DNA from 2 places in the Spirillospora sp. NPDC046719 genome. Region 1 is predicted to be linked to the other one. Evidence: predicted binding sites of a transcription regulator. Region 1 holds the regulator's gene; the other holds the start of a gene.

What was found. Region 1 encodes HrcA, which represses chaperone genes, less so after heat shock. Its sites were predicted from a motif close to TTGGCACTCTCNNNNNGAGAGTGCCAA; they were not measured.
Region 2: a site for HrcA is predicted at 3,472-3,498, ahead of groES (co-chaperone GroES). Genes of this name have one in related genera too.

The regions. Positions count from the first base shown of each region.
Region 1 covers NZ_JBEYYT010000026.1:40,684-46,537, forward strand. Annotated here, with positions in the region: gene ABZ914_RS07490 (antitoxin YezG family protein) at 1-411, shown strand, start outside; gene hemW (radical SAM family heme chaperone HemW) at 442-1,650, shown strand; gene ABZ914_RS07500 (DUF3097 domain-containing protein) at 1,975-2,787, opposite strand; gene hrcA (heat-inducible transcriptional repressor HrcA) at 2,975-3,985, shown strand; gene dnaJ (molecular chaperone DnaJ) at 3,986-5,125, shown strand; gene ABZ914_RS07515 (16S rRNA (uracil(1498)-N(3))-methyltransferase) at 5,215-5,854, shown strand, end outside.
Region 2 covers NZ_JBEYYT010000200.1:10,670-16,523, reverse strand. Annotated here, with positions in the region: partial or broken gene ABZ914_RS29220 (hypothetical protein) at 1-342, opposite strand, end outside; gene ABZ914_RS29215 (sigma-70 family RNA polymerase sigma factor) at 339-926, opposite strand; gene groL (chaperonin GroEL) at 1,331-2,956, opposite strand; gene groES (co-chaperone GroES) at 3,044-3,352, opposite strand; gene ABZ914_RS29200 (class I SAM-dependent methyltransferase) at 3,617-4,912, shown strand; gene ABZ914_RS29195 (apolipoprotein A1/A4/E domain-containing protein) at 5,523-5,854, shown strand, end outside.

The DNA.
Region 1 (5,854 bases):
CCGGAGGAGCGCGAGACCGTGAACGGCGCCGTGCGCGCGCTGCGCTCGGCCGCGCCCCTGGGCTGGGAGCGGCTCGGCTTCGAGTTCCGTGCCACCGTCGGCATCGACAGCGCGTCCTTCGAGGTGGAGGACGCCGCCGGCGAGCGCCGCAAGGCCACGCCGCCCGGCCAGGCCGTCGGCAAGATGGACGAGCTGCGCCGCGTGATGTACCGGCGCGGCAAGGGCGCGTGGTTCACCGCCCGGCTGGAGATCGAGCGCTCGGGCCGGTTCAGCGCCGAGTTCGACTACGACGGCGAGCCCGAGTTCACGCCGCCGCTGACGCCGTCCGCCTACGCGCTGGACCTCGACCGCTTCCCCCGCACCGACGCGCACATCCCCGCCTGGCTCCGCCGCAAGCTCGACCAGGCCTGACCATCCCGCCGCGGGCGGCAGACTGTAGGGGTGCCCTCTACGCTGCCCGACGGTGATCCCGTACCCGCCGACGGCGCGCTGCCCGGCAGCGCGCTGGAGGGCCTGGGCACGCGGCCGTTCGCGTTCTACGTGCACGTGCCCTTCTGCGTGACCCGGTGCGGGTACTGCGACTTCAACACCTACACGGCCACCGAGCTCGGACCGGGCGCGAGCCGCGACTCCTACGCCGACACCGCCGTCGCCGAGGTCCGCATGGCCCGCAGGGTGCTCGGCGACGCGGACCTCCCGGTCCAGACGGTCTTCGTGGGCGGCGGCACCCCGACCCTCCTCGCGCCCGACGATCTCGGACGCGTCCTGGCGGCCATCGACGCCGAGTTCGGCCTCGCTCCGGGCGCCGAGGTGACCACCGAGGCCAACCCCGAGTCGGTGGACGAGTCCTACGTGGCGAAGCTCCGCGAGGTCGGCTTCACGCGCGTCTCCTACGGCATGCAGAGCGCGCGCGAGCACGTCCTGGCCGTCCTGGAGCGGACCCACACGCCGGGCCGCGTCCCCCAGGTCGTCGAGTGGACGCGCAAGGCGGGCTTCGAGCACATCAACCTCGACCTCATCTACGGGACGCCGGGGGAGACCGACGACGACTGGCGCGCGTCCCTGGAGGCCGCCCTCGCCTGCGAACCCGACCACGTGTCCGCGTACGCGCTCATCGTCGAGGAGGGCACCCGCCTGGCGGCGCAGGTGCGGCGCGGCGAGCTCACCGCCCCCGACGACGACGCCATGGCCGACCGCTACCTGATCGCCGACGACCTTCTGCGCGCGCACGGCCTGCACTGGTACGAGATCTCGAACTGGGCCTCGTCCCCGGAGGCCGCCTGCCGCCACAACCTCCTGTACTGGACGGGCGCGGACTGGTGGGGCGTCGGCCCCGGCGCCCACAGCCACGTCGGCGGCACCCGCTGGTGGAACGTCAAGCACCCCGCCGCATACGCCGCCCGCCTCGCCGAGGGCACCACGCCCGCGTACGCGCGCGAGATCCTCAACGCCGACGACCGCCGCATCGAGCGGATCATGCTCGAACTCCGCCTCGCGGACGGCTGCCCCGCCGATCTCCTCGACGACGCCGCCGTCCGCCGCGCCATCGCCGACGGCCTCGTCGACCCGGCCCCGTACGAGCGCGGCCGCGCCGTCCTCACCCGCCGAGGCCGCCTCCTGGCCGACGCCGTAACCCGCGACCTGACCTGACCCACCCGCCCCGACCAGAACCGTGGCCCCGCACACGGCCGAGCAAAACGGAGCGGCGTCCCCGGCTCGAACCCCACCCCGACAGTTCGAACCCACGCCCGAGAGTTCGAACCTCAGCCCGAGCAGTTCGAACCCACGCCCGAGAGTTTGAACCCCAGCCCCGGCAGTTCGAACCCCAGCCCCGGCACGGGTAGGCACGCGGAGCGAGTGCAGCGAGCGCAGCGGGCATGCCCGACGGTTGACAGGCTGTTTCGCGCGGAGCGCCAGCGGAGCGGGAAACAGCCTGTCAACCGTGACGGGGGTTCCAGGGGGTCGCCCCCTGGGCTAGCAACTCACGAAGTCGATGAGCTCCTCGACGCGGCCGAGGAGGGCCGGTTCGAGGTCGGTGTAGGTGGTGACGGAGCCGAGGATGCGTTTCCAGGCCGCGCCCGTCTCGCAGTCCCAGCCGAGCGCCTCGACGACGCCCTCCTTCCACGGGACGCCGCGGGGGACGCGGGGCCAGGCGGGGATGCCGACGGCGGCGGGCTTGACGGCCTCCCAGATGTCGATGAACGGGTGGCCGGTCACGAGGACGTGCGGGGACGACACCCGCGCGGCGATCCGGCTCTCCTTGGAGCCCTCCACGAGGTGGTCGACCAGCACGCCGAGGCGGCGGCCCTCGTCCGGCGCGAACTCCTCGACGATCGCGGGCAGGTCGTCCACGCCTTCGAGGTACTCGACGACGACGCCCTCGACGCGCAGGTCGTGCCCCCAGATCTTCTCGACGAGCTCGGCGTCGTGGACGCCCTCCACGTAGATGCGGCTCTCCTTGGCGACGCGGGCGCGCAGCCCCTGGACCGCGATCGACCCGGACGCCGAGCGGGCCGGGGCGGCGGGCGCCGCGGCGGGCCGGACGAGGGTGACCGGCTTGCCGTCGATCAGGAATCCGGCCTTGGTGAGCGGGAACACCCGGCGCTTGCCGAACCGGTCCTCCAGCGTGACGCCGAACTTGTCGCAGCCGACGACGGCGCCGCAGAAGCCGCTGTCGGGATCCTCGGCGACCAGGCCCGGCTCGGCCGGCACCTCGGGGATCCGCCCCTTGCGGGGGCGGCGCCAGTCGCCGGCGAGCACGTCGTCTCCGTAGTTCTTGCTCCGCACGGTTCCGCACACTAACGGCCGGGATAAGATCACGCAGCCGCGCGCGGCCCGGCGGCGGGCCGCGGCCCCCGGAACGTCCCCTCCGGGCCGTACACTTGGCACTCGGAACTACGGAGTGCCAGCAAGGCCCCGTCGGCGGTATATCTGGACGTGAGGACCTGTGGAAGGTGCAGAAGGAGGTGACCGGGTGCTGGACGACCGGAAACTCGCGGTGCTGCGCGCCATAGTCGAGGACTATGTCTCCACGAACGAGCCGGTGGGCTCCAAGGCCCTGGTGGACCGGCACAACCTCGGCGTCTCTTCCGCGACGATTCGCAACGACATGGCGGTGCTGGAGGAGCAGGGGTACATCGCCCAGCCGCACACCAGCGCGGGGCGGGTCCCCACCGACAAGGGATACCGGCTGTTCGTCGACCGGCTGTCCACGATCAAGCCGCTGTCGGTCGCGGAGCGCCGCGCGATCGAGACGTTCCTGTCCGGGGCCTACGACCTCGACGACATCGTCGGCCGCACGGTCCGGCTGCTCGCGCAGCTGACCCGGCAGGTCGCGGTCGTGCAGTACCCGTCGCTGACCCGCTCGTCGGTGCGGCACGTGGAGCTGGTCCCGGTCGCCGAGGGCCGGCTGCTGCTGGTGCTGATCACCAATACCGGGCGGGTCGAGCAGCGCGTCATCGAGACGGGGAAGATCTCCGAGGAATCCGTGGGGCACCTGCGGGCGTTGCTCAATACGTGCCTGGACGGGCTGGGTTTCGGCGACGTGCCGTCCGCCGTGGCGGACCTGCCGGACAAGGTGGGCCCGGACGAGCGGCCGGTGGCGGCCGCGGTCCTGTCCGTCCTGCTGGAGACCCTCGTCGAGAACCACGAGGAGAAGATCGTCTTCGCCGGCGCGGCGAACCTGGCCGCCGTCGACTTCTCGCAGAGCCTGCGGGAGGTGCTGGTGGCGCTGGAGGAGCAGGTGGTCCTCATGCGGCTGCTCGGCGAGACCGGCGACTCCTCTACTCTTACGGTGCGGATCGGCACCGAGAACCCCGATGAGGGGCTCCGTTCGACCTCGGTCGTCGCAGCCGACTACGGCGTCGGCGACCTCACGCTGGCCCGGCTGGGTGTGCTCGGGCCGACACGCATGGATTACCCCGGCACGATGGGAGCGGTACGGGCAGTGGCACGCTACGTGGGACAGATCCTGGCGGGGTCGTAAGTGGCCAACGACTACTACGCGACCCTCGGCGTCCGCCGGGACGCCAGCGCCGACGAGGTCAAGAAGGCGTACCGGCGGCTCGCGCGCGAGCTGCACCCGGACGTCAACCCGGACCCGGAGACGCAGGAGAAGTTCAAGGAGATCACCCAGGCCTACGAGGTGCTCTCCGACCCGAAGAAGCGCGAGATGTACGACCTCGGCGCTGATCCGTTCGCGCCGGGCGGCGGCGCGGGCGCGGGCGCCGGGGGCTTCGGCGGCGCCGGGTTCCCGTTCAGCGACATCATGGACGCGTTCTTCGGCACCGCGACCTCCCGCGGTCCCCGTTCGCGCGCGCGCCGGGGCCGCAACGCGACGCTGCGCGTCGAGCTGGACCTGGCGGAGACCGCCTTCGGCACGACCCGCGAGCTGTCCATCGACACCGCGGTCGCCTGCACGACCTGCGAGGGGACGGGCTGCGCGCCCGGCACCCACCCGGAGACCTGCGAGACCTGCCACGGCCGCGGCGAGGTCCAGCAGGTGCAGCGCTCCTTCCTCGGGCAGGTCATGACGGCCCGGCCGTGCCCCGCCTGCGGCGGGTTCGGCTCGGTGATCCGGCACCCGTGCACCGAGTGCTCCGGCGACGGCCGGGTCCGCACCCGGCGCACCGTCAAGGTCAAGATCCCGGCGGGCGTGGAGAACGGCATCCACATCCAGCTCGCCGGCGAGGGCGAGGTCGGCCCCGGCGGCGGCCCGCCCGGCGACCTGTTCCTGGAGATCGCCGAGAAGCCGCACCCGATCTTCGAGCGGGAGGGCGACGACCTGCACTGCACGGTCGAGATCCCGATGACCGCCGCCGCGCTCGGCACCAGCGTCACGATCGAGACGCTGGACGCCGCCGAGGAGGTCGACATCAAGCCCGGCACGCAGTCCGGGCAGGTGATCACGCTCTACAACCGGGGCGTGCGGCACCTCAACGAGAGCGGCCGCGGCGACCTGATGATCCACGTGAACGTGGAGACGCCCGGCAAGCTCGACGAGGAGCAGGAGGAGCTGCTGCGCCGGCTCGCCGCGCTGCGCGGCGAGGAGCGCCCGCCCGGCAAGTTCGCGCCGGGGCAGCGCGGCATGTTCTCCCGCCTCAGGGACGTTTTCAACCAGCACTGAAGAGCCACCGTGGCGGGCTACCGCGAGGGCCGCGACGGCACGCCGCCGGCTCCGGGCGGGCCCGCCGCCGGCGGCCCGGGGGGAGGGCGATGAGTCCGCCGGTGTTCCTCGCCGACCCGGCGCGGCTGCGCGCCGACCGGGTCGTCCTGGACGGCGCCGAGGGGCGGCACGCCGCGACCGTGCGGCGGCTGCGTCCCGGTGAACGGGTCGACCTGACCGACGGCGCCGGGCTGCTCGCCGAGTGCGTGGTCGCGGCGGCCGACCGGGCGTCGCTGACCCTGGACGTGCTGTCCCGCCGCACGGACCCGGCGCCCGCGCCGCGCCTCGTGGTCGTCCAGGCGCTGCCGAAGGGCGACCGGGGCGAGCTGGCCGTGGAGACCATGACGGAGGCCGGCGTCGACGAGATCGTCCCGTGGGCGGCGGCCCGGTGCGTGACCCAGTGGCGCCCGGAGCGCCGCGAGAAGGCCCTCGGGCGGTGGCGCAACGCCGCCCGGGAGGCGGCGAAGCAGGCGCGCCGCAGCCGCCTGCCGGAGGTGCCGGATCTGGCGTCCACCGCCGACGTCGCCGACCGGATCGCCGCCGCGTCGCTCGCGCTCGTCCTGCACGAGGACGCCCAGGAGCCGCTCAGCGCCGTCCAGCCGCCCGAGGACGGGGACATCGTCCTGGTGGTCGGCCCCGAGGGCGGGATCGCCGACGAGGAGCTGGAGCGGTTCGCCGCGGCGGGCGGGC
Region 2 (5,854 bases), on a different contig from region 1:
GCCGGAGGCGTCGCGTCCGGGGTCCTGGTCGTCGACGTCCGCGATCAGCGCGCGCAGCAGCCGGACGGCGGGGTCGGCCGAGCCCTCGTCGCCGTCGGCGGCGCGGGCGCATTCGCCGGCGGCGCGTTTCTCGCCGGCGGCGCGGTCAGCCGCGGGACGGCCAGTGGAGCCGGCAGCGCGCCGCGCCGCCAGCGCGTCGATGAGCGCGTCGGTACGGCGCACCGCGCCGAGATCGGCGAGCAGGGTGACCGCCGGGGCCGGCGGCCGGCTCCCCGGCTCGCGGGTCCCGCCGGAGTTCGAAGGCCCGACCGGATCCGGGGCGCCAGGGCTCCGCTCCGTCAAGCGATCGACTCCTCTCTGGCCATCGCGCGGAGCCGGGCCAGGGCCCGGTGCTGCGCGACCCGTACCGCCCCCGCGGACATGCCCAGCACATTACCGGTCTCCTCCGCCGACAGGCCCGCCACCACGCGCAGCAGCACCAGCTCGCGCTGGTGGTCGGGGAGCCGCGTGAGCAGGTCGCGGGCGCGCTGCGCCTCGATGTAGCGGACCACCGTCTCCTCGGGTCCCGGACGGTCGTCCGGGCCGTCGGGCAGGTCCTCGGTGGGCACGGCCGCGCGGACCGCGCTGCGCAGCGCGTCGGCGATCTTGTGCGAGGCGATGCCGAAGACGAAGGACGCGAACGGGCGCCCCATGTCGCGGTAGCGGGGCAGCGCCGACAGCACCGCGATGCAGACCTCCTGGGCCACGTCGTCGGCGATGTGGTACTGCCCGGAGACCCGGCCGAGACGCGCGCGGCAGTAGCGCACGATCATCGGGCGGACCTCGCCGATGAGCACCTCGATGGCGCCCGGATCGCCCTGCACGGCGAGGTTGGCGAGTTCCCGGAGGTCGCCGTCGCCCTCGTTCGCCGCGCGGAGCACGCGCATGCGGCGGCCGGTGTCGTGGCGCGGCGGAGGGGCCGGTCCCCCCGAGGGTTCGACAGCGCGCGCGGTCATGGTCCCGGCGTAGCTTCCCTCGGTCACGTCAAGCATGATGCCCAGCACCGCCGGGCGTGTCGCCACTGTCGTCGGCAACGGAATGGTCACAGTGCGGGGACGAGCCCGGAAATACCACGCATTGCTGTCACTCCAGTGCCCAGAGTGGCGGCGCGGCCCTCCCCCATGCGGAGAGAGATGTGTTCCTCACCGCGCGGACAGAACGGCGGCGGGAGGGAAGGAACGGCGGGGGAGGAACGGCGGCGGAGGAACGGCGAAGGCCCCCGCCCGGTGACGGACGGGGGCCTCGGTGATCTCCGCGGCGGGCGAGCCGCACGCCCGCCGAGAACGGACGATCAGTGACCGTGGCCGTGGCCGTGCCCGTGGCCGCCGGCCGCCGGCTCCTCCTCCTCGGGCTTGTCCACGACGAGCGCCTCGGTGGTGAGCAGCATGCCCGCGATCGACGCGGCGTTGGTGACGGCCGAACGGGTCACCTTGACCGGGTCGATGACGCCCTGGGCGATCAGGTCGCCGTACTCGCCGGTGGCGGCGTTGTAGCCGTGGCCCGGCTGCAGCTCCTGCACCTTGGAGACGACGACGTAGCCCTCCTGGCCGGCGTTCTCGGAGATCCAGCGCAGCGGCTCGACCAGCGCGCGGCGCACCGCGTCCGCGCCGGTGGCCTCGTCGCCGGACAGGCCGAGGGCGTCGAAGCCCTCCTTGGCCACGTGCACCAGCGCGCTGCCGCCGCCGGACACGATGCCCTCCTCGATCGCCGCGCGGGTCGCCGAGATGGCGTCCTCCAGGCGGTGCTTCTTCTCCTTCAGCTCCACCTCGGTGGCGGCGCCGACGCGCAGCACGCAGACCCCGCCGGCCAGCTTGGCCAGGCGCTCCTGCAGCTTCTCGCGGTCCCAGTCGGAGTCGGAGTTCTCGATCTCGACCTTGATCTGGTTGACCCGCGCGGTGATCTCGTCCGCGGAGCCCTCACCGTCGACGATGGTGGTGGCGTCCTTGGTGACGGTGATGCGGCGGGCGCGGCCGAGGTCCTCGAGCCCGATCGAGTCGAGCTTGAGGCCGATGGCCTCGCTGACGACCTGGCCGCCGGTGAGGGTGGCCATGTCGCCCAGCATCGCCTTGCGGCGGTCGCCGAAGCCCGGCGCCTTGACGGCGACGGAGGTGAAGGTGCCGCGGATCTTGTTGGCGACGAGCAGCGCCAGGGCCTCGCCCTCGACGTCCTCGGCCACGACCAGCAGCGGCTTCTTGGTCTGGGCGACCTTCTCCGCCAGCGGCAGGAACTCCTGCACGTTGGAGATCTTGCCGTCCACGATGAGCACGTAGGCGTCCTCCAGGACGGCCTCCATGCGCTCGGGGTCGGTGACCATGTGCGGCGACAGGTAGCCCTTGTCGAACTGGAGGCCCTCGGTGAACTCCAGCTCGAGGCCCATGGTGTGGGCCTCCTCGACGGTGATGACGCCGTCCTTGCCGACCTTGTCGAACGCCTCGGCGATCAGCTCGCCGATCTGCGCGTCCTGGGCGGAGATGGTGGCGACGTGCGCGATCTCGCCCTTCTCGTCGACCTCGCGGGCCGACTTCAGGAGCTGGTCGGACACGTGCTGGGCGGCCGCGTCGATACCGCGCTTGAGGCCGAGCGGCGAGGCGCCGGCGGCCACGTTGCGGATGCCCTCGCGGACGAGGGCCTGGGCGAGGACGGTCGCCGTGGTGGTGCCGTCGCCCGCGATGTCGTTGGTCTTGGTCGCCACTTCCTTGGCGAGCTGGGCCCCGAGGTTCTCGTAGGGGTCCTCCAGCTCCACCTCGCGGGCGATGGTGACGCCGTCGTTGGTGATGGTCGGCGCGCCGAACTTCTTGTCGATGACGACGTTGCGGCCGCGCGGGCCGATCGTCACCTTGACGGCGTCCGCGAGAGCGTTGACGCCGCGCTCAAGAGCCCGGCGAGCGTCCTCCTCGAACTCCAGGATCTTCGCCATGGGGTTAACTCCTATGTCACGCGATCCGCCCCGGCCGCCCCGCCGGTGGGCGGCGCGGGCCGGGGCGGGCGCATCACGTCTCGGTGATTACTTCTCGATGACCGCGAGCACGTCGCGGGCCGAGAGGACGAGGTAGTCCTCGCCGTTGTACTTGACCTCGGTGCCGCCGTACTTGCTGTAGAGCACGACCTCGCCGACCTTGACGTCGACCGGGACGCGCTCGCCCTTGTCGTCGACGCGGCCCGGGCCGACGGCCAGGACGGTGCCCTCCTGCGGCTTCTCCTTGGCGGTGTCCGGGATCACCAGGCCGGAGGCGGTGGTGGTCTCGGCCTCAAGCGGCTGGACGACGATGCGGTCCTCGAGCGGCTTGAGAACAACCTTGGTGGCGGTCGTCACGATCTGACCTCCCCTTCGATTGGTCCTCGGCGGCCATGGCAGGCCGCCGGCACATGTGACAGAGAGGCGACCCTGGACCGGCCTGTCGTCGCGGGTGCCAGACCGACCTTGTCGCTGTGTTGGCACTCTCGCATTGAGAGTGCCAGTCAGTGAGACTATGCCGTGCCCGTTGGCCCGTCAACACGGACACGGAGGCACGGCCCGCGGCGTTCCGGCGCGTTCACCCGCGGATCACCCGGGCGCCGCGCTCGGTACGGTCCAGGCATGGACATCGCGTCGTTCCGGGAGCTGCTCACCCCCGCCGGCCAGGCACTTCTGGCAGAGGCGGGCGAAGCAGACATCTCGGAGGCCGGGTTGCTCGGCACGGCGTCGCGGCTGCGCGAGCGGCACGGGGCGGACCTCGTGGCGGCGGCGCTGACGCAGGTGCGGCTCCGGCGGCGCGCCGAGGCGAAGTTCGGTTCCGACGCGGGCCGCATGTACTTCACCCAGGCGGGCCTGGAGCAGTCCACGCGTGCGAGCGTGGCGGCGCATCGCGCGCGACGCTTCGCCTCGGGACTGCCCGCAGGCGCGCGCGTACTGGAACTGGGGTGCGGCATCGGTGCCGACCTTATGGCGCGTTCCCGAGTGGGTCTGACGGGCGACGGCGTTGAACGCGATCCGCTGACGGCCGAGGTGGCCGGCGCCAACGTGACGGCGTTCGGCTTGGACGGCCTCGTGCGCGTGCGCGTAGGCGACGCCTTGGACGAGGACCCGGACGGGTACGCGGCCGTGTTCGCCGACCCCGGCCGCCGGACGGCACGGGGCCGCGTCTTCGACCCGCGCTCCTACGAGCCGCCGCTCGACGCCGTCCTCGGCCTCGCCGGACGGGCGCCGGCCGCGTGCGTCAAGGTCGCGCCCGGCATCCCGCACGAGGCCGTGCCGGACGGCGCGGAGGCGGAGTGGGTGTCGGTCGGCGGGGACGTGAAGGAGGCCGCCCTGTGGCTGGGCGGCCTCGCCGGGGACGTGGGACGCCGCGCCACACTCCTGCCCTCGGGCTCCCCCTCGGGCGCCCCTTCGGGCGACCCGTCCGGCGGGGAGGCGGCCACGCTGGTCCCGGCCGGGCTCGGCGATCCGGACGTCCGCCCCTGGGGCCGCTACCTCTACGAGCCGGACGGGGCCGTCATCCGGGCGCATCTCGTCGCCGAGGTCGCGGACCTGGTCGGCGGCGGGCTCGCGGACCCGCACATCGCCTACGTCACGTCCGACGAGCTGCGCCCGACGCCGTTCGCGTCCGCGTACGAGATCGACGGCGTGCTGCCGTTCTCGGTGAAGCGCCTCAAGGCCGAGCTGCGGCGCCTCGGGACCGGCGTGCTGACGGTCAAGAAGCGGGGGTCGGCGGTCGACGTGGACCGGCTCCGCCGGGACCTCGGCTTCGGCGGGCGGCGGCCCGGGTACGGCGCCACCGAGACCACGGTGGTGGTGACGCGGGTCGGCCGGGACCCGGTCGCGCTGCTCGCCCGGCCCGTCGCGCGGCCCGGGACGGCGGACGCCGACCCGCCCAGGGCGGGCCGCGCCCGCTAAACGGTCCAAAGATCTCCGCACGGCACCGCAACGCCAAGGACGTCCGTGGGACGCACCATGCCCGTGCAAATCATCGGCGCTTTTCTGTATTGCGTTCACCAGGGATTCCGGGCGCCTGGCAAGGTGGGTGCGGCGGCAGGCGAAACGGCACGGCCACATCCAGGGACGGCAAAACACCAAGGCAGGTTCAGCGATCGGGTTCCGGGCTCCCACGAATGCCGGCCTGAAATGGCCGCGGGCCGGGCGTCGAGGCGCCCGGCCGGACGTCCCCGCGCCGGGGCGCCCGGCCGGACGGGCGGCTCGGGAACTGCCGATGTTGGACGAGATGTACGGACAGAGCCCCCGCCGCAGGCGCTCCGGCGGCGTCCGGGCGCCGGCGCGGTGACGGAACCGACCGCCACAATCACCCCGAAGCCCTCAAACCGCGGAAATCACCTTATGGACGGTGGTCAACGTCAATTCACACCATCGGGATAACAGGCGCATTCCGCAGAACCCGCGACGTTCCCTGCTACCCGTTATAGCGGCGCTTCACACGCACTACAGTGGCGACTTCACGATTCATTGCCGTGCGCCATTTCGACGCGTCCGGCACACGAAGGAGCATCGGGTGGAAACGAATCACAACTTCCTGCAGACGGGGGGTCAACCGGTCTCGGATCGGATGCGGGAGTTGCTCGCCCGTGCGGCGCAGGACCACGTCTATGAACAGCGCTCACAGGGTCAGGTCCTGGACGAGATCCGCCAGCGGCTGGAGGGTATGGAGTGGCTGCTCCGCGAGGTCCGCGAGCGCGAGCTCAGCGGGCTGACCGGGCAGCTCGACAGCGTGCGGGGCCAGGTCGACGAGCTGGTCGGCAAGCCCCCCGAATGGGCCGAGGGGCTGGCCGAGCACATCGACGGCCTCGGCGAGCGGGTCAAGCCGGTCGCCGAGCTCCCCGCGCT